One region of the Mycobacterium shunyiense genome, then DNA from elsewhere that is predicted to be linked to it. Evidence: riboswitches for the same ligand, from Rfam matches in the RefSeq annotation. Region 1 holds a riboswitch; each other region holds the start of a gene.

Region 1 (5,120 bases):
GGGGGCGGGGCGGGCGCCGCCGCTGCGGCGGGCACCGCGGGGTCCGGCGGCGGCGGGGGATCTGCATATGCAAGGGGCGCAATCGCTACAGGGGCCAACATGCAGACTGCAGCCAGGGGGGCAAAACGACTCAACATGCGTGAACTTGCGCCTCTCGTGGTTTTGGGCCCTGCGTTATGCGACGCGCCGTGGTCGTCAAAAATCAAAGGGCCCAAGGAATCTGTCGCGACGAATCATGAACCGGTCGCGTTTCGGTTTGGTGAACAACGTCCCAACAGTTGCCACCTCATTTCCGTCGAGCTGGAATCGCCGAACCTGTGAGATTGCTGGGAAATAGCGTGTGCTGCAGCGCATTACATATATGAGGCATCGGCGGGTGCGGCCGGCGCACAATGGACGACCGTTAGGGGGAACGGGTTGGCCTGCAGTTCACCTTTTGGACATGTGGACCCTCGACGGTGAGGTGCATCCGGGGGGACGGCAGATGCGTCGATGAGGCGCGGACGTCAACTGTGGCGCCTTGGCGTCGAACTGCTATCCGACTGACGGAGGAATCGTTGAGGTCGTCTCAGGTGTACGAGCGAGGCGTGGCATCGTTGCTCATTGCCTTCAGCATTGGGTTTGGTTCCGCGCCCGCCGCGTTCGCGGAACCCGGCGATGAGGCGGGCGCACCGGGGCCGGGGGCGCCCGCGGTGCCCGAGTTGCCGCCGGTGACGGCGGGTGCGCCGGTTGCAGGTCCGGTGCCGGTGCCGGTCGCGAGTACGGATGACCCTGGCGTGCCTGCGGTTACGGCTTGCTCGACGTTCGCCAACGCGCTCGATTCGGCATCAACCTTCTACGGCGATTTCGCCGATTCGATCGAAGGTGTGGAGCGGCCCGACTACGGGGATCCGACCATCAGTACGACGAACACCAGTGGCCGGACGGCGCTGCGTGAAGCCGCCGCGTCGGCGATGAATGCCGCAGGCACACCGGGACTCTCGCCCGACATTGCCAACCCGATGCGCTCATGGTCTTTCGGTGCCACCAAGCTGCTGCTGAAGATGGGGCTGCGGACCGGCGGTCAATCGCTCAACGACACGGCGACCCAGCTCAACAACGATGCCAACAACGCGCAGATGGCCTGTGCCGCCGCGGGCACACACGCCTGACGAAGCGCCAATCACGTTGGAATGATCGGGTAATCGCGGCTCGGGCCGGCACCTGCGATCTTTGAACATTCACCCACCTGCGCGGTGCACCGTGCCTCCAGTAAAGGATTACCGTGATCCGGCTTGTGATCTCGTTGGTTGCGCTCGTGCTGATGGCCACCAGTTGTTCCGGCAACAGCGACACAGTCCCGGGGCCGCCGAAGGACGTGCCCAAGTCGGCACTCGAGGGTCTGCTGCTCAGCACCGAAGAGGTCAACACGCTGATGGGGGCCGACGGGATGACAGCGCACCCACCGGTCACGGAGATGAGCGACCATCGCAACCTGCTGCCCAACCTGAACTGCCTGGGCGCCTGGCAGGTAAACGAGTCCGCCATCTACGGGGATCACTGGGCCGCGATGCGCCAGGTGCTGCTGCGGGCACCGGACAATGACAACTGGGAGAACCTTCTGGTGCAGTCGGTGGTGATCTTTCCGTCTGCGCAGGACGCCGACGACTTCCTTGCTCAGTCGGCGGAACGCTGGTCCAAGTGCACCGACCACAAGGTGAACATCACGCTCAACGGTGAACCGCTGCCCAAGTGGAAGAGCGGCACGCTCACCAGAACCGAAGACGAACTCACCCTGCCGTTCACCCGCGTCGACGGTGACCAGACCCGCGACTGCCAGCGCGCGCTGGCCGCCGCCGCGAACCTCGTCATGGACATCCAAGCGTGCAAGCCGGCGGGATCCTCAGTGACCCAGGCAGCCGACGTGGTGGACAAGATCAAGGCCGCGATGCCTCGATGAGGAGTGCTGACCACGGGGTAGTCTGAGCCACGCAGCTGGTTTGTCGGCGCCGGGACGTTTACGGTGCCGACATCGAGCGTCGCAGGCTGATCGAGATGCGACGTGAGAGGGAACCCGGTGAGAATCCGGGACTGTCCCGCAGCGGTATGCAGGAACGACCGCCGTCATCAGCACTGGCCCGCAGAAATCTGCGGCTGGGAAGCGACGGCCAGTAGGAGCACGGTCCACGTGCGTGCCTGTGAGTCCGAAGACCTGCCAGCCGTACCGGGCGCGCCGCGTCCGGTGGTTCATCGCCTCGCGGAATGGGCAGTGGCCGAAAGCGGTTCACTCGTGGCGGGTGGCTGCGTTCGGCTCGGTGTCTCCTAGCGGTGGCCATCCTCTTCGTACGTTGAAGGACCTCGTCATGAGCACAACCGCAACACCGTTTTCCGCCACCATTCTGGGGTCACCCCGAATCGGGCCCAATCGTGAACTCAAGCGTGCCGTCGAGAAGTACTGGGCCGGGCGGATCGATCGCGCCGAACTGGAGTCCGTCGCCGCTACTTTGCGCCGCGACACCTGGAAGGCGCTGGTCGCGGCCGGGCTGGATTCGGTCCCGGTCAACGATTTCTCCTATTACGACCAGGTGCTCGACACAGCGGTCCTGGTCGGTGCCCTGCCGTCCCGGGTCGACGGCATCGCCGATGACCTCGACCGCTACTTCGCCGCGGCTCGCGGGAACGACGACATCGCGCCGCTGGAGATGACCAAGTGGTTCGACACCAACTACCACTACATCGTGCCCGAGATCGGGCCGGGCACCACCTTCGCGCTCAACCCGGCGAAGATACTCGGTGAGCTGGAAGAGGCGGCAGCCCAAGGTGTTCCGGCTCGCCCGGTGGTGGTCGGCCCGATCACGTTCCTGGCCCTGTCCAAGGCGGTCGAGGGCGCCGACGCTCCCACGGCCAGGCTGGACGAGCTCGTCGGTGTGTACGCCGAACTGCTCGCGGTGCTCGCGGACAAGGGCGTCACGTGGGTACAGATCGACGAACCCGTCCTGGTGACCGACATCCTCGACAATGCTGCCGAGCTGGCTGAGCGCACATACACCCGGCTGGCTGAGCTGGCGAAGCGGCCGGCGATCTTCGTCGCGACCTACTTCGGTGCACTCACCGACGCATTGCCCGCTCTGGCGCGGACGCCGGTCGAAGCGATTGGCATCGATTTGGTGGCCGGATCTGCCTCGGCGCTGTCAGCGGTTCCCGAGCTTGCGGGCAAGCTGCTGGTGGCGGGCGTGGTCGACGGGCGCAACATCTGGCGTACCAATCTTGAAAGCGCGCTGCACACCCTGACGGCACTCCCCGGAAATGCCAATGCAGTTGCAGTTTCGACGTCATGCTCGACTCTGCATGTGCCGTACACGCTCGACCCGGAAGACGGTCTCGATGGCGCGCTGCGCAGCTGGTTGGCGTTCGGCGCCGAGAAGGTCTTCGAGGTGGCGACTCTGGCGGTAGCGCTGCGCGACGGCGAAGAGAAGGTGGCCGCCGAGATCGAGTCGTCCAACGCGGCGGCCGCGTCGAGAGCCGGCGATCCCCGGCTTCACAACGACAGCGTGCGGGCTCGGCTGGAGTCCGTCCTGGCGGGCGGCATCAGCCGCGGTGCCGCCACCGAACGTCGCAGGGCGCAGGATGAGCGGCTCAGCCTGCCGTCGCTGCCGACCACCACAATCGGCTCGTTCCCGCAGACCGTTGACATCCGCAAGGCGCGGGCGGCGCTGGTGGCCGGCGAGATCGACGAGGCCGAGTACCGCAACCGGATGCAGGCGGAGATTGAATCGGTGATCCGGCTGCAGGAGCAGCTTGGGTTGGACGTGCTCGTGCACGGTGAACCCGAACGCAACGACATGGTGCAGTATTTCGCCGAGCAGCTCGACGGCTTCTTCGCCACCAAGAACGGGTGGGTCCAGTCGTATGGCAGCCGTTGTGTGCGTCCGCCGGTGTTGTTCGGTGACGTCACTCGTCAGCAGCCGATGACGGTTGACTGGGCTACGTACGCGCAGTCGCTCACCGACAAGCCGGTCAAGGGCATGCTCACCGGGCCGGTGACCATCTTGGCTTGGTCTTTCGTCCGCGATGACCAGCCGTTGGCCGACACCGCTTTTCAGGTCGCCCTGGCAATCCGGGACGAGACGGTGGACCTGCAGTCGGCAGGTATCGCGATCATCCAGGTCGACGAGCCCGCGCTACGCGAACTGCTGCCGCTACGCACCAAGGACAAGGAGGCCTATCTGAGTTGGGCGGTCGACGCGTTCCGGCTGTCCACCTCCGGGGTTGCCGACTCCACGCAGATCCACACCCACCTGTGCTATTCGGAGTTCGGTGAGGTGATTGGGGCCATCGCCGACCTGGATGCCGATGTGACGTCGATCGAGGCGGCCCGATCGCATATGGAGGTGCTCGATGACCTCAACGGCATCGGCTTCTCCAACAGCGTCGGCCCGGGTGTGTACGACATCCACTCGCCCCGGGTGCCCGGGGTCGACGAGATCGTCACATCATTGCGGGAGGCGCTCAAAGCCGTTCCGGCCGAGCGGCTCTGGGTCAATCCCGACTGCGGTTTGAAGACCCGGACCACTGATGAGGTGACCGAGTCGCTCAAGCATCTGGTCACCGCTACCGCGAAGGTGCGCGCGGGGTAGCCCGGTGTCGGGGTCAGCTCGTGGCGGTCTGAGCGTTGAGCCAGGCCGCCAACGAGCGCCCGGCCTCCAGAACGTGGCGCTCGGCGATGGTGCGGGCGGCCTCGGCGTCCTTGGCCTCCAGGGCGTCCAGCAGCTGCTCGTGCTCGTCGAGCGAGTGTTTCTCATGCTCGGGAAACACCGTCAGGAAGTTCGACGGCACCACCCGTGCGGCCTGTCGGATCTGGGTCAGCAAGCGAGGGGAGTGGGCGGCGCGGTGAATCTCCTGGTGGAACAGCCAGTTTGCCTCGCCGATGCTGTCCTCGCCCGACCGCCGGGCAACGTCGGCGGCCAGTTCGCGTAGCCGGGCGAGTTCGTCAGGTGTGATTCGTTCGGCCGCCCAGGCGGCGGCCTGCCCGGTGAGGACACCGAGGATGGTGAAGCTGTCGGTCACGTCTTCGGACTTGACGCCGATGACGGTGATCCCGCTGCGGGGAGCCACCCGCACCAGCCCTTCGAAGGACAGTT
Region 2 (5,120 bases), on a different contig from region 1:
GCCCCGACCAATTCTCCCGTGGTCAACAATGATTCGGTGACGTCCCGCACGTCGTCACGTAAATCCGGTCGGGCCCCGGCCAGCTCATGTGCGGCCGCCACCAGAGCGGCAGCGGCATTGCCGTAGAGCAGCCCCGACGCCATCTTGACCTTGAGCCCGGCGGCCAGCGGCTCCAGGTGCTCGGTGATCACCAGCCGGTACAGCTGCTGTGGCAGTGCGCCGTCGACGGGTGTGCCCACGGCCATCGGCAGCCGGAGCTCGGTACTGGTGGAACGACGCTGCAGATCGGTCAGCTCGGGCAGCACTCCGTACTGCAGCGCACCGGCCAGCAGCGGTGACCACAACCGCGATGCGTGGCTGAACTGAACCAGGGAGGCACCGATACGCAGATCCGTCGTGCGGTATCCGGCCGTGGTCTTGGCGACGAGGTCCGCGCAGCCGTCGTCATAGCAGCGTTGCACCGGAACCCAGCCGGCCGGGTCGCCACCGACGGTGATCGCGAAGAACCCTCCGAGCGAGGCGATTTCGCCGAGTTGGGTACCGATGTTCACGATGTCGCCACCACCTTGGGCACAACGCCGACCTGAGGCCTGCCTGCGTCGACAGTGATGCGGGCGGCGACCCCGTACACGTCGGCAAGCAAATCCACGGTGAGGACCTCCACCGGGGTCCCGATCGTCACCACTTCTCCGCCGTCGAGCACACAGATCCGATCGCAATACGCGGCAGCAAGATTCAGGTCGTGCAGTGCGGCGATCACCGTCGCTCCCGTGTCCCGCAGCAGGCGCAGGGCCTCGTGCTGATGACGCAGATCGAGGTGGTTCGTGGGTTCGTCGAGCACGATGACGTCGGTGCGCTGGGCCAGCGCGCGAGCGATGAGCACCCGTTGCTTCTGCCCGCCGGAAAGCCGACCGTAATCGGCGCTGCTCAGGTCCGCGATGTCCAGTGCCGCCATCGCCCCGCCGATGATCTCGCGGTCCTCACGGCTGTCGGCCGCGAAGGACCGCTTGTACGGTGTGCGGCCCATCGCGACCATGTCGTACACGGTGAGTTCGAAATCGCCGGTGGCTTCCTGTAATACCGCCGCCACCCGGCGCGCGGCCTGCTTGCCCGGAAGCTTCCACACGTCGGTGCCGTCGACCAGCACCCGTCCGGCACTCGGCCGCAGAGCCCGGTACAGCGTGCGCAGCAACGTCGTCTTGCCCGCCCCGTTCGGTCCGACCACGGCCAGCACCTCACCTGCGGCCACCGCCAGCGAGACATCGGTGACCACCGGCTTGCCGCGCATCGACACCGACACCGCGTCGAACACCACCTCTACCGTCACACCCCGGCCTTTCGTCGCATCAGCCACAGGAAGAACGGCCCGCCGACCAGTGCGGTCAGGATCCCGACGGGCAGTTCCTCCGGGGTGGCCACGGTCCTGGCCACGATGTCGCACGACACCAGGAATGCCGCCCCCAGCAATGCCGCAGCCGGCAGCGCCTTGCGGTGGTCGGCCCCGACCAGCAGCCGCACCACATGCGGCATGATCAGCCCGACGAATCCGATCGTGCCGCTGACCGCGACCATGGCGCCGACCATCAGCGCCACGACGACGAACATCCCGGCCCGGAACCGGTGGACATCGAGCCCCAGCGAGGCAGCCGCCTCCTCACCGGTGTAGAGCAGGTTCAGCGATCGGGTGAAGGCCAAGAGCACCAATACGCCGAGGAACACCGCCAGCGCGGGCACCCAGACCATGCGCCAGGTGGTCCCGCCCAGGCCGCCGAGCATCCACCGCACCGCCGACTGTGTCTTGTGCGGATCGTCAGAAGTCACGATCATCAGGCTGGCCAGCGCGGACAGCACTTCGGCCACCGCCACGCCGGCCAAAACCAACCGCACGGTCGTCATCCGCCCACCCGAACGAGCCAGGGCGTACACCGCAACGAGTGCGAGGAAGGCCCCGAGGAAGGCCGCCAGTGGCAAGGTCAGCGCCTGCAGCGCGCCCGCACCGAACACGAGCATTGCGACGGCGCCGACCGATGCTCCCGAGGAGACACCCAGCAGCATCGGATCGGCAAGCGGGTTGCGCACCACGGCCTGCAACGCCATCCCGCACGCCGCCAGGCCGGCACCGACCACCGCCCCCAGCACGACGCGCGGCAGCCGGGCGTCGAGCACGATGGATTCCCGGACCGCAGGCCAACTCTGCTCGACGAGGCCCGGATGCACGGAGTGCAACACGATGGCCCACACCTGCCCCGGCGGGATCGAGACCGAACCGACGGCGACCCCGGCGGTCATCGTCGTCAGCAGCAGCCCCGCCAACCCGGCGAGGACCAGCCGGTAGGGAATCACGCAAACCGGTCCGGGTGCAGCTGTCGCGCCAGCGACTCCACCGCCCGGCCCACCCGCACGCCGACGACCACCGATGACAGCGGAAGCACGGCGAACCTCTGCTGCTCGACAGCCGGAACATGCTGCAGCAGAGGATGCTCGGTGAGGAATCGCTTCTTGTCCTCGACCGGCCGATCACCGTAGTCGTAGATCACGATGACCTCGGGTGCGCGTTCGGCGAACTGCTCGAACGACACGTCAGCCCAAACCTTGGGCACATCGGCGAACACGTTGGCTCCGCCGGCCTCTTCGATCATCAGGTTGCCGATGCCTTTGCCGCCCGAGGTGAACACCGTCGCCTCGCCACTGTCATAGACAGCGACGCGTATCGGCTGGGTCCCGCGTAGTTTCGCCTCGGACTGCGCCAACTCGCCGTGGAGCTTCTCGAGCTGCTGCTCGGCGCGGTCGGGGACACCGAAAATGTCTCCGATAGTCCGGATTTCGTCGTCCACGGCCGACATCGTCACGGGCTCGTCCCGGCAATCCTCGATGTTGAGGTAGGTGTGGACCCCGGCATCGGTCAGCCGCTGCCGACCGCGGCCCTCCTTCTCGTCGAACGCGCTGTCCCAGCCGCCGTAGACGAAATCGGGTTCGGTGGCCAGCAACGACTCGTAGGACGGGTACTCCTTGGCCAGTACCGGAATACTGTCGTAGGCGGCCTGGTACTCGGGCAGGATCCGATCGTCGAGATAGGACGTGCCGGCCATGGAATTCTCCAGGCCCAGCGCCAACAGCACCTCGATCGCGTGCTGGTTGAGCGCGACTGCGCGAGTAGGCGGACGCTCATAGGTCGAGCTGACGCCGCAATTGTCCACGGTCACCGGGAATCCCGGTGGGGCGCCGCCTGCGGTGTCGGGCGCCGCGGTCGAGGCGCACCCCGATACCAGTAGCACCGATGCCAGTCCGGCGGTCAGCCAACGAGCAGCCATGGGCGTACCCATCCTCTCCGGGGAGATCCGCCCCAGTGCGTGCGAGGTGGCGACTGCGGTGTGTATCTGGCTCTCGACGACCAGCAAGAACTGGTCGATCGATCACAGTGGCGGGACCGCGCCGGATTCACACCGGCTTCCACGATCCGCAGTCGCCCTATCGCCGTCGATGGTAGGTCAGGCCGGCCCGACGACTGGCAGCAGCGCCATCTCCCTGGCGTTCTTGATCGCCGTGGCGACCTGGCGCTGTTGCTGCGGGGTGAGCCCGGTGATGCGCCGGGACCGGATCTTGCCCCGCTCGCTGATGAACGTGCGCAGCAGGTGGACGTCCTTGTAGTCGACCTCGGTCACCCCGAGGGCCTTCAGCTGATTGCGCCTCGGCTTCTTGAGATCGGTGGCCGGGGGTCGCTTCTTGTTGTGCTTCCGGGAATTCGCCGCCATCACCAACTCGACTTCCGTACGCCGGGCAGTTCACCGCGGTGCGCCAGTTCGCGCACCCGGACCCGCGACAGGCCGAACTTGCGCAGATGCCCACGTGGTCGCCCGTCGACCGCGTCCCGGTTGCGCAATCGGACCGGGCTGGAATCGCGCGGCAACCGTTGCAGCGCCGACACCGCCGCGGCCTTCTGCTCACGCGTGCTCTCCGGATTGCGGATGGCCTCTTTGAGCTCGGCCCGCCGTTCGGCGTAGCGCTCCACGAGCTTCCGGCGCTGCTCGTTCTTGACGATCTTGGATCGCTTGGCCATCAGCGCTCCTCACGGAATTCGACGTGGCGGCGGATGACCGGGTCGTACTTGCGCAGCACGATCCGGTCCGGGTCGTTGCGGCGGTTCTTGCGGGTGACGTAGGTGTACCCGGTCCCCGCGGTCGACTTCAGCTTCACGATCGGCCGAATATCGGTGCTGGCCATCAGATCTTCTCCCCTGCGCTACGCAACCGGGCCACCACGGCCTCGATGCCGTCGCGGTCGATCACCTTGATTCCCTTGGCGCTGACGCGAAGTCGGATCCTGCGCCCTTCGGTCGGCAGGTAGTACGTCTTGGTCTGGATATTGGGGTTCCAGCGGCGGCGACTGCGCTTGTGCGAGTGCGACACCGTGTTGCCGAACCCGGGCGAGCGCCCGGTGACTTGGCAGTGGGCAGACATCGGTCTCCTTCGGATGGGGTAGCCTCACGATAATGATAATCGTTTTCAACAACAACTGTGTCGGGAGGTACGGTGCGAACCCCTGTGGTGCTGATCGCCGGTCAAGGTGACAGCGACGGCGTAGCAGAAGAACTGGGCCGCAGGCCGGGAACCGTGCTCGTGCGCCACACCTTTGACGGCCATGTGGTGCTGCGGACCGTGTCCGACGGCAGCGGCACATCCGAACTCGCCCTCGAGCTCGCCCACGGTTGCGTGTCCTGCACAGTCCGCGACGACCTGCTGATCCTGTTACGGCGCCTGCACCGGCGTGGCGACGTGGAGCGCATCGTCGTGCAGTTGATGCCCTGGCTGGAGGCCGAGCCCGTGTGCTGGGCCATCAACACCATCCGGGTCCACGTCGGGCCCGGCTACATCGACGGACCCGCCTCTCGCGACGTCACCATCGGCGCGGTGATCGCGTGCCTGGACGCCACGGTGTGGCTGCAGCAGTCCATCGGCGACGAGGAACTGCCCGACGGACGCACCGTCGCCCAGGTGGTCGTCGGCCAGGCCGAGTTCGCCGACATGCTGGTGCTCGACGAGCCCGAGGCCACCACCCTGTCGGTGCTCCGCCGGCTCGCGCCCCGCGCCCGCATCACCGTGGGCCCCGACCAGGTGGAGCTC
Region 3 (5,120 bases), on a different contig from region 1:
TGTACCTGGCCGCGTTCGTCGTCGGCGGCATCGCTGTACTGGCCGCCCTGCTGCTCGCCGATGTCGGGCACGGCGACGGCATGCCCTTCCTGAGCCTGACCGGCCTGTCGGTCGCCCTACTCGGCGCCGGCACCGGCGGCCTGATCGGCACCTGGCTGGGCCTGGGCGCCATCTGGTCCGCAGCCCTGGCCGCGGCCTGCGCGGTCGTGCTGGTGTTCACCCTCAACGGCCTGCTGTTGCCCTACATGCGCCGCCAGCAGTCCAACTCGCACAAGGGCCGGTCCTCTTATGTCGGCCTGCTCGGCACGGTCACCCTCGAAGTCCCGCCGGGCGGCTGGGGCGAGATCTCCTTCGTCGACGCCGACGGCAACCGGGTGTTCTCCCGCGCCAAGAGCGACGAGGCCGACGCCCTGCCCAAGGCGACGCGCGTCTACATCGCGGACATCGATCCGGATTTCGTCCACATCGTCGCAGTTCCAGAAACCTGAGCTTCCAGCAACCTGAGCAGTTCCAGAAACCTGAGCTGCACCCGAGCGCTGCCCCACCGAGAAAGGCACCACAGTGTCCCTGCTGCTCATCGTCGTCCTCGCCGCCATCGCCGCGATCCTCATCCTGGTGGTGCTGCCGTTGATCTACGTCAAGAACTACATCAAGGTGCCGCCCAACGAGGTGGCCGTGTTCACCGGACGCGGCACCCCCAAGGTGGTCCGCGGCGGTGCCCGGTTCCGGATGCCCGGCATCGAGCGGGTGGACATCATGAGCCTGGAACCGTTCAACGTCAGCATCAACCTGCAGAACGCGCTGTCCAACAACGGTGTGCCGGTCAACGTCGAAGCCGTCGGGCTGGTGCGCATCGGCTCGGCCGACGAGGCCGTACAGACCGCGGTGCAACGCTTCCTGACCTCCGACCTCAACGAGTTGCAGCGTCAGATCAACGAGATCCTGGCCGGCAGCCTGCGCGGCATCACCGCGACCATGACCGTCGAGGACCTCAACTCCAACCGCGACAGCCTGGCCCGCAGCGTGGTCGAGGAGGCCGGCGGTGACCTGGCCCGGATCGGCATGGAGGTCGACGTCCTCAAGATCGCCGGCATCTCCGATGCCAACGACTACCTGAAGTCGCTCGGCCAGCGCCGCATCGCCGAGGTCAAGCGGGACGCCACGGTCGGCACCGCCGAGGCCGAGCGCGACGCCCAGATCCAGTCGGCCAAGGCCCGCCAGGAGGGGTCCATCGCGCAGGCCGAGGCCGACACCGCGATCGCCACCGCCAACCAGAAGCGCGACGTCGAGCTGGCCCGGCTGCGCGCGCAGACCGAGGCCGAGAACGCCCAGGCCGACCAGGCCGGACCGCTGGCCAACGCCCGCGCCCAGAAGGACGTCGGCATTGCCACGGAGCAGGCCGAGGCGGCCCGGGTGCAGGCCCGCATCGAGGTGGAGCAGCGCCGCGCCGAACAGGCCCAGGCTGCCCTGCAGGCCGACGTGATCGCACCTGCCGAGGCAAAGCGACAGGCCGACATCGCGATCGCCGAAGGCCAGCGCCAGTCCACGATCCTGGCCGCCGAGGCCGCAGCCGAGACCGAGCGGCGCAAGGGTCAGGCCGAGGCCGACGCCCGCAAGGCGGCCGCCGACGCCCTTCGGGTGGAGAAGCAAGCCGAGGCCGACAGCCTGCAGGCCAAGCTCGTCGCCGAGGCCGCCGGTAAGAAGGAACTGGCCGACGCCCTGCGGGTCGAGCAACAGGCCGAGGCCGCCGGTATCGAGGCCAAACTGCTGGCCGAGGCCAACGGTAAGAAGGAGATCGCCGCGGCGCTCAACGGCTACACGGCCGAGGCCGCGCGCCTGCTGATGCTTCCCGACGTGCTCGCCTCGGTGGTCAAGGCGACCGAGGCGGCGGCCGCACCGCTGGCCGAGATCGACCGGCTGTCGATCATCGGCGGGTCTGGCGACACCCAGGGCGCGGTCGGGAGCCTGCTCGGCATCAGCCCGCTCGCGGTGGCCAACATCCTGGAGTCGCTCAAGGCCTCGGGCATCGACGTGGCGGCCATGCTCAACCGGAATGCTGACAAGGCCGACGCGCAGGACTGATCGCGCAGGACTGATTCAGCGTCGAGGAAGCGAACCGACTTCGGCTACCGGGACGCTGAGTCAGGCGGGTTCGGGCCCGATGCCCACCGGCCGGTCGGGCGCGCGCCCGCGTACAGGTCGTCGTGGCGCACCGTGACGTCCCCGCCACCGGGGTGTGCTGGTCGGCACGGTTGCCTCAGGTGTTCACCTAATGACCGACTCAAGTTGGCGGGCATGGCCGAAGGTCAACTCCCGCAACAACGTTCCAAAGGCAGATCGGTTGGGCGATCGGGCGACGCGCGCGTCAGCTATTGCGTCTTCCAGTGACATGCGACAATGCCCCGGTACGGCAACGATGGTGCAGGAAGCCGGTGTAAATCCGGCACGGTCCCGCCACTGTGATCGGGGAGCGACCCTCAACAGCCACGGCTCTCAACGGAGCTGGAAGGCGAGGCGAGCGTTGATCCGAGAGTCAGGACACTCACATCGTCGCATCCTTCGACGCGGGGCGGTGTACCCCGAAGAGAGCTGGTCCCCTTGCCTGCCCCGGTCTGGGCGGCGTCGCCGCCTGAGGTCCATTCGTCCTTGTTGTCCGCCGGCCCCGGCGCCGGCTCATTGCTGGCCTCCGCCGCAGCGTGGTCCACGTTGGCGGCGGACTACAACTCCATCGCCGACGAGCTGACCGCAGTACTGGGCGCAGTCCAGTCCGAGATCTGGATGGGCCCATCCGCGGAGGCGTACGTGGCCGCCAACGGCCCCTATCTGGCGTGGCTACGACGCGCCGGAGCCCAGGCCACGTCGACGGCCGCCGCGCTGCAGACCGCCGCCGGGGCCTATGCCAGCGCCCTGGCGGCCATGCCGACCATGGCTGAGCTGGCCGCCAACCACGCCGCACACGCGGTGCTGGTGGGCACGAATTTCTTTGGTGTCAACACCATTCCGATAGCGCTGAACGAGGCCAACTATGCGCGGATGTGGGCACAGGCCGCCGCGGTGATGACCACCTACGAGGCGACGGCGGACGCCTCGGTGACCTCGGTGCCACAGCTCGAGGCGGCGCCCCCGATGCTCAAGGTAGAGCCCGCGATGCTCAAGACGCTGGACAGTGCGGACTCGGCCCCGGAAACCGCGCCGGAGGCCCCGCAGTGGTTCACCGACTTCGCCAATTGGCTCGAAGGCTTTGTCCCCCAAGCGCCTTATCCCGACAGCAGCCAGTATCCGCTCTACGTCGAGCTGCAGGAGTTCTTCAACAAGATCGGCTACACCGGTATCCCGGATCCGCTGGCCGATTTCTTCGCCGGGCTGCAGAACGGATCGAATCTGCTGCCACCAATCGGGGTGCCGGGGTCGTGGCTGGGTTGGACCGGCAACCCGTTGAGCTATCTCAACCCCGCCACCCTGGCCTATATCTTCTCGGTGCCACTGGACCCGGTGTCCTACATCGTGTTCACCAGCAAGGTGATCATCGACGACCTGATCGCGGTCCTGTACACCGCGCTTTTCAATCCCCAGGCCCTGGGTGTGGTCATCCCACTGGTGATGGTGGAGATCATCGGGTCCACGATCGGCAACACCATCCAGTTGCTCAACTACACGATCACCCAGACGGCGTTGCTCCCCGCGTTGCTGCCGGCGCTGGCCGCCACGACCGCGCTGGCCCCGGTCGGAGTGGTCGGCGGCCTGGGGGTCGGGGCGCTGGCGCACCATGCCACGACGGAGGCCGTGGTAGCGCCGCCACCTCCGCCCGCGCCGTCAGCCGGCCTGGCAATGGCTCAGCCGTCACCTTCTGCACCGGCCCCTGCGCCAGCCCCCGCACCCGCGCCGACACCGACGCCGACAGCTACCCCAGCCCCCGCACCGCCGCCTGCCCCGCCGCCGACGCCGGCTGGTCCGCCGTCGGTGTCCATGCCCGCCTACGGGTACATGGTCGGCGGCTTGGACATGGGTGCCCGTCGCGCGGCGGGGAGCAGAACCCGCAAGAAGGCGGCCTCCAAGCCGGCCGCCGACGAAGCTGATGTGGCCGAGCCTGAGGAAGATGCTGCGGCACCGCGTCATCGCCGACGCCGGGAGAAAGTCGGGATGCACGGGCGCGGACACAAGTACATGTACCTGGATCAGGACCTGGTGCCCGATCCGGTGGCCATGCCCTCGGGCCGCGGCGCCGGAAGGCTCGGCTTCGCCGGTTCCGCCCCACGGGAGGGCACCGCGTCACCGGCCGGGTTCGCCGCGCTGACCGAGGATGAGTTCGGCGGTGGCGCTGTCAGTCCGCTGCTTCCGAACACCTGGCCGGCCGACCGGGACAACAGCTGAGCGGCGATCAGCCCCCGCAGCGGATCTGATTCCCGCTGCGGTCCAACTGATCCGGGCCCAGGCCGAGGTATTTCTCGCGCAGCTTGTCCCACAGTTCCAGCTGGCCCCACTCTGGCTCGTCACGGATCTGCTGGACATTGGTGAGGAACGGGTTGGGCAGCATCACCGTCATCATCTGCTCGTCGCGCCCGTTGTAGAGCCGCACCCCCCACGACATCGGGTTGCCTTCCTTGCCGATCGAGCGGTACAGCTCGGCGCGGCTGCAGCGGCGGATCTGGCCCAGCTCGCGGCCGCTGGCGCGGTGCTTTCCGATGCACAGGTGGAAGTGCCAGCGACCGAAATCGATGGTGGCATAACCGTCGAGCATCGCGATCTTGCGTGGTGCGTTGGGCGCGGCCACTTCCCAGGCGGCACCCTGCATGATGATCCCGAACCAGATCTCGTCCCAGTACTCGTCGAAGCACAGGTGCAGCAAATCCAGCAGGCTGTCCTGATCGGTGGGCAACGGCCACACCTGTTCGCGGCCACGGTCTTCGGTGTCGACGATCGGCGGATCGGCGACGATCTCAGCGGTGGTGTCAGTCATGTGGATCCCTTCTCCAAACGTGAATCGGTCTCGGGTTTGTGGGTCAGCGTGCAATCACCGCACAACCCGGCGTCGGGCGTGCGATAGAACAGGCAGCAACTGGTGCGCCGATAATCGGTGCTCGATCCATTGAAAGATATTGTGCCGCTCAGCCGTTCGTCGT
Region 4 (5,120 bases), on a different contig from region 1:
TCGCCGGGCCCGCAGCAGCACGGTGATCACCACCGGCGCCCCGACCAGCGCCGTGACCGCGTTGACCGGAATCACCAGATCGCTGCCCGGCACCTGGCTGACGATCCCGCAGGCCAGGGCGGCCACGGCACCCAGCAACGTCACCGCGGGTACCACCACGCGGTGGTCGGAGGTCCCGAGGGCGATGCGCGCCAGGTGTGGGACCACCAGGCCGAGGAACGCTATCGGTCCGCAGAATGCCGTCGTCACGCCCGCCAGCACCGATGCCGACCCGACCGTGACCATCCGGGCTCGCCGGACGTTGATACCCATGGTCACCGCGTAGCTCTCACCGAGCAGCAGCGCGTTGAGCGGCCGGATCGTCAGAGCAGCGGTGGCCAGCCCGCCGCCGATCAGAGGGAGTAACAGTCGCAGGTCGCCCCAGCCGGTTCCGGCGAAACTGCCCAGTCCCCACAGCAGAAATTGCTGCACCCGTTGCGGGTCGGAATAGACCATCGCAAGGCTCACCAGTGCGGTGCTGGCTGCGCCCAGCATCACCCCGATCAGCAGCAGGGTGGCCGGCGAGCGCGTCCAGCGCGATAGCGCCAGCACCAGCGTCAGCATCGCGGCGGCACCCACCGCGGCCGCGACCACCGACCCGGCGCGGCCGACCCCGGCCATCCCGGCGCTGAACCCGGCGCCGGCGCTGCCGCCGACCAGCACGACCAGCGCCACGCCGAGGCTGGCACCGGAACTGACCCCCAGGATGTAGGGATCGGCGAGGGTGTTGCGGAACAGTGTCTGCAGTTGTAGCCCGGCGACTCCGAGCGCGGCCCCGGCGGCCAGCGCGGTGAGCACCCGGGGTAGTCGCATGTTCGCCACGATCACCTGCCAGCGCGGGTCGGAAGCCTCGGCGCCGAGCAGTACCCGCACGGTGTCGGCGAGCGGCACGCGGACCGGGCCGAGCGCCAGGCTCAGCAGGACCAGCACAACGACCGCGACGACCAGGCCCGTCAGAACCAGCGGAGTCCGGGCCCTCACCGAGGGACCTGGCGGTAGAACGCGAAGTCGTGGCCGGGTGCCAGCTCGGGATGCAGGATGGCCACCAGGTCGCCGAGCAGAAGATCCGGCCGCGCCGTTCCGCGCTCCCAGTAGGTGTTGCGGCCGTTCTGGTCGACGGCCTTCGTGGCCGACCACACCTGACCATCGCGGACGGCAGCGAGCTCGCCGTAGCGGCTGTCTTGGGATGCCGCGTCGCTCACGGTTTTCCAATTATCGGTGACCAGCCACAGTGGTGCGTTCCCGGCGCGGGCGTAGACCGATTCGAAGTTCAGCTGCCGGTTCTGCGCGCCGGTGTCGCTGAGCCAGGGGTAGGTCCCGCCGGCGTCGGCGACCAGCCGGCCCGGGTAGCTGGCGCCGGTGGGCATCGACCAGTTGCCCGAATACATGGCGCCCACCAGGACATCGACCGATCTGGCCGCGGCGGCCCGGGCGCTCAGCGCGTGGTAGCCATCACGGATCTGGCGGTAGGTCTGCTCGGCCTGGCGTTCGGTACTGGTCAGTGCCGCAAACATTTTGATCCATTCGGCGCGGCCCAGCGGGGTGGGCTCGAGCCATTCGGCGTCGGCGACCACCGGGATTCCGGTCTCACGCAACTTCGGATAACCGGGGTCGTCCACGCCCTCGGTGACCAGCACATCGGGGCCGGCCTGCAGCACCGACTCGATGTTGAGCTGCCCGCCCGGGGCGTAGCCGACGATCGCGCCGGCATCGATGCGGCTACGGATCTGCGGATCGGCAACCTCGGGAGGACTGGATACCCCGGTCACCACATCGGCCTGACCGAGTTCGGTGATCATCGCCAGATGGGTGGTGGAACCCGAATACACAGTGCGTACCGGGACGGTGATTTGCTGGGCGTGTGCGAGTTCGCCGGTCAGCTCGGGGGCCGGGGCGCCGCAGCGCACCAGCACATACGACACCGGCTGTCCGCCGAGGTAGGGGCGCTGCACGGTCAGGATCTGGTAGCTGCGGTGGTATTCGAGGCGGAAGTTGGTGGCCTCGGACAGGGTCGATTTGTCCGGGAAGTAGTCGGCGGCCGGATCGAAGCCGGTGATGCAACCGGGACGCGCGCCGTCGGTGACGGTGGCGTGCTCGGCCGAGCAACCGGCCGCCGAGGCGACCGCAATGGTGACCAGCGCCGTCATCAGCGCACGTGCCACCCACAACGCACGGGGCATGGGCGTGCATCAGCTTCCTCGGGGTACACCGCCCCGGATCGCAGGACGCGATGACGTGAGTCTCCTGGCTTTCGGATCACCGTTCGCCTCGCCTTCCAGCCCCTTTGAGAGCCGTGGCCGATGAGGGTCACTCCCCGATGACAGTGGCGGGACCGCGCCGGATTCGCACCGGCTTCCTCACTGTCGTCATCGCCTTACCGGCGACATTCTTACATGCCGTGCCGGCGCAGGCCTTTGACTCATTGGCCGACGCCCACAGTGTTGCCTCGCGTAGTTGGCTCGCGCCGTTGCCTCGCGTCGTCGCCTCGCGTAGCCACAGGCCACCGAGGCGGCCGACGCGCCGCTGCGGCGGGGCGCATAATTAGCAGCGATGACCGGCCCCGCCTCCCAGCCCCGTAAACCCGTAATCCTGACCGTCGACGACGATCCCGCGGTGTCCCGCGCAGTTGCCCGGGACCTACGCCGTCACTACGGCGAGCGGTACCGGATCGTGCGCGCCGAATCCGGCCCGGACGCCCTGGAGACCCTCAACGAACTGAAGCTGCGTGGCGACACCGTCGCGGTGTTCGTCGCCGACTACCGGATGCCGCAGATGAGCGGCATCGAATTCCTCGAATCCGCGATGGACCTCTACCCGATGGCCCGGCGTGTGCTGTTGACGGCATATGCCGACACCACCGCCGCGATCGACGCCATCAACGTCGTCGACCTCGACCACTACCTGCTCAAGCCGTGGGATCCGCCCGAGGAGAAGCTGTACCCGGTGATCGACGGCCTGCTGGAGCAGTGGCACACCGTCGGCGACCGGGCCATCCCGCACACCAAGGTGATCGGCCACCAGTGGAGTTCGCGGTCCTGGGAGGTGCGCCAGTTCCTGGCCCGCAACCAGCACACCTTCCGTGCGTTCACCACCGACGAGCCGATGGGTCGCCAGCTCCTGGAAGCCGCGGGGCTCGACGGCCTGCAACTTCCCGTGGTGATCACCGAGGGCGGCGAGACGCTGGTCGAACCGAGTGACGGTGAGCTCGCCGACATGCTGGGTCTGTCGACCACCCCATCACTGACCATGTATGACCTCGCGGTGATCGGCGGTGGCCCGGCAGGCCTTGCTGCCGCGGTGTACGGCGCCTCCGAGGGCCTGCGGACGGTGCTGATCGAGGGCACCACCACCGGTGGGCAGGCCGGCCGCAGTTCGCGGATCGAGAACTATCTGGGCTTCCCGACGGGGGTGTCAGGAGCCGAACTGGCCACCTCGGCCCGCCGACAGGCCGAGCGCTTCGGCGCCGAGGTGATCACCACCCGCGAAGCCGTCGCACTCGACATCGCGGGCGCGGCCCGCACCATCACCTTCGCCGACGGGGAGACCATCGGCGCCCGCGCAGTCATCCTGGCCACCGGCGTCGAGTACCGCCAGCTCCCGGTGCCGGGCTGTTGGACCGATCCCGACAACCCGAACAACTACGTCGGCCGCGGGGTCTACTACGGAGCCTCGGTGTCCGACGCCTCCGAGTGCAAGGGAGAGGACGTCTACATCGTCGGCGGCGCCAACTCCGCCGGGCAAGCCGCGATGTTCATGTCGCGCGAGGCCAAGTCGGTCACGCTGCTGGTGCGCGGACCGTCGCTGGAAGCGTCGATGTCGTTCTACCTGATCCAGCAGATCGAGCAGACGCCGAACATCCACGTCCGCACCTGCACCGAGGTGGTCGGCGCCATCGGTGAGGACGATCATCTGGTGGGACTCGAGCTGGTGAACAGGCAGACCGGCGAGCACGAGGAGGTGCCTGCAACGCGCCTGTGCTGCTTCATCGGCGCGACCCCGCGCACCGACTGGCTCGACGGCGTGGTGGCCCGCGACGACCACGGGTTCATCCTGGCCGGCCCCGACCTGCGCGACGTGTGCGGCTGGGGGCTGGAACGTCCGCCACATCACCTGGAAACAAGTGTGCCCGGTGTGTTTGTTGCAGGAGATGTGCGTGCCGAGTCCGCCAAGCGGGTGGCCGCCGCCGTCGGCGAAGGGTCGATGGCGGTCATGTTGGTGCACCGCTACCTGGCAGAAGCGTGATGGCCGGCGAGGCCTGAGGAGTTGAGGACGGATATGGGCGAGACCTGCGTGCGGGACGAACTGAGAACACTGTTCCTGTTCGAGCATTTGTCCGACGGGCAGCTCGACACGTTGTGCCAGGCCGGCAGCATCGAGACGTTCCCGGCAGGCCCGATCGTCACCGAGGGTGATCCGGCGACGTGCTTCTACGTGATGCTCGACGGTGAGCTGGTGATGTCGAAGCGCTCCGGCGGCGTCGACATCCAGACCAACCGCACCTCGATGCGCGGCGTGTACTTCGGCGCTTGGTCGGCCTACATCCCCGGCGAGGAACACGTCTACGAGGCGTCGGTGCGCCTGACGAAGCCGTCGCGGGTGTTCGTCCTGGACGCCAATGCCTTCGCGGGGTTCATGCAATCCCAGTTCCCGATGGCGGTGCACCTGCTGGAGGGACACAAGGTCGGTGGTCGTCGGCAGAGCCAGATCATCGGTCAGCGCGAGAAGCTGCTGGCGCTCGGCAACATCACCGCGGGCCTGACCCATCAGCTGAACAACCCGGCGGCGGCCACCGCTCGTGCCGTGGCCGACCTGCGCGAGGGCGTCGGCAAGATGCGGCACAAGCTGGCGATGCTGGCCGACGGCAAGTTCACCCCGCAGGCGCTGCGGATGCTGGTGACCATCCAGGACGAGGTCGCCGAGCAGGTCGCCAAGCACAAGGGGCTGGAGCTCACGGCGCTGGAGACCTCCGATCGCGAGGACGAGATGGGCGACTGGCTCGAGGACCACGACATCGTGGGTGCCTGGGACTATGCCCCGACCTTCGTCGAAGCCGGTCTCGACATCGACTGGCTGGAACGTAT

What was found. A riboswitch is a leader RNA that binds a small molecule or an ion and turns the genes downstream of it on or off. The one in region 1 is predicted to bind cobalamin.
Region 2: another riboswitch for cobalamin. It lies ahead of AC4ELS_RS06795 (ABC transporter substrate-binding protein); the one in region 1 lies ahead of metE (5-methyltetrahydropteroyltriglutamate--homocysteine S-methyltransferase).
Region 3: another riboswitch for cobalamin. It lies ahead of AC4ELS_RS21985 (PPE family protein); the one in region 1 lies ahead of metE (5-methyltetrahydropteroyltriglutamate--homocysteine S-methyltransferase).
Region 4: another riboswitch for cobalamin. It lies ahead of AC4ELS_RS21965 (ABC transporter substrate-binding protein); the one in region 1 lies ahead of metE (5-methyltetrahydropteroyltriglutamate--homocysteine S-methyltransferase).

What each region holds. Positions count from the first base shown of each region.
Region 1 is NZ_JBZDPT010000047.1:603,606-608,725, reverse strand. It holds gene AC4ELS_RS30025 (MspA family porin) at 1-137, opposite strand, end outside; gene AC4ELS_RS30020 (Rv2240c family protein) at 588-1,151, shown strand; gene AC4ELS_RS30015 (sensor domain-containing protein) at 1,265-1,939, shown strand; cobalamin riboswitch at 1,997-2,213, shown strand; gene metE (5-methyltetrahydropteroyltriglutamate--homocysteine S-methyltransferase) at 2,343-4,616, shown strand; gene AC4ELS_RS30005 (GntR family transcriptional regulator) at 4,630-5,120, opposite strand, start outside.
Region 2 is NZ_JBZDPT010000007.1:67,548-72,667, forward strand. It holds gene AC4ELS_RS06780 ((2Fe-2S)-binding protein) at 1-551, opposite strand, end outside; gene AC4ELS_RS06785 (ABC transporter ATP-binding protein) at 548-1,327, opposite strand; gene AC4ELS_RS06790 (FecCD family ABC transporter permease) at 1,324-2,343, opposite strand; gene AC4ELS_RS06795 (ABC transporter substrate-binding protein) at 2,340-3,311, opposite strand; cobalamin riboswitch at 3,352-3,477, opposite strand; gene rpsR (30S ribosomal protein S18) at 3,489-3,752, opposite strand; gene rpsN (30S ribosomal protein S14) at 3,752-4,057, opposite strand; gene rpmG (50S ribosomal protein L33) at 4,057-4,221, opposite strand; gene rpmB (50S ribosomal protein L28) at 4,221-4,457, opposite strand; gene mrf (ribosome hibernation factor-recruiting GTPase MRF) at 4,530-5,120, shown strand, end outside.
Region 3 is NZ_JBZDPT010000040.1:137,936-143,055, reverse strand. It holds gene AC4ELS_RS21995 (NfeD family membrane protein) at 1-488, shown strand, start outside; gene AC4ELS_RS21990 (flotillin family protein) at 562-2,082, shown strand; cobalamin riboswitch at 2,381-2,564, shown strand; gene AC4ELS_RS21985 (PPE family protein) at 2,599-4,371, shown strand; gene AC4ELS_RS21980 (DUF7676 family protein) at 4,379-4,957, opposite strand; gene AC4ELS_RS21975 (ATP-binding cassette domain-containing protein) at 4,954-5,120, opposite strand, start outside.
Region 4 is NZ_JBZDPT010000040.1:131,220-136,339, reverse strand. It holds gene AC4ELS_RS21970 (FecCD family ABC transporter permease) at 1-1,020, opposite strand, end outside; gene AC4ELS_RS21965 (ABC transporter substrate-binding protein) at 1,017-2,219, opposite strand; cobalamin riboswitch at 2,257-2,443, opposite strand; gene AC4ELS_RS21960 (NAD(P)/FAD-dependent oxidoreductase) at 2,590-4,281, shown strand; gene AC4ELS_RS21955 (ATP-binding protein) at 4,315-5,120, shown strand, end outside.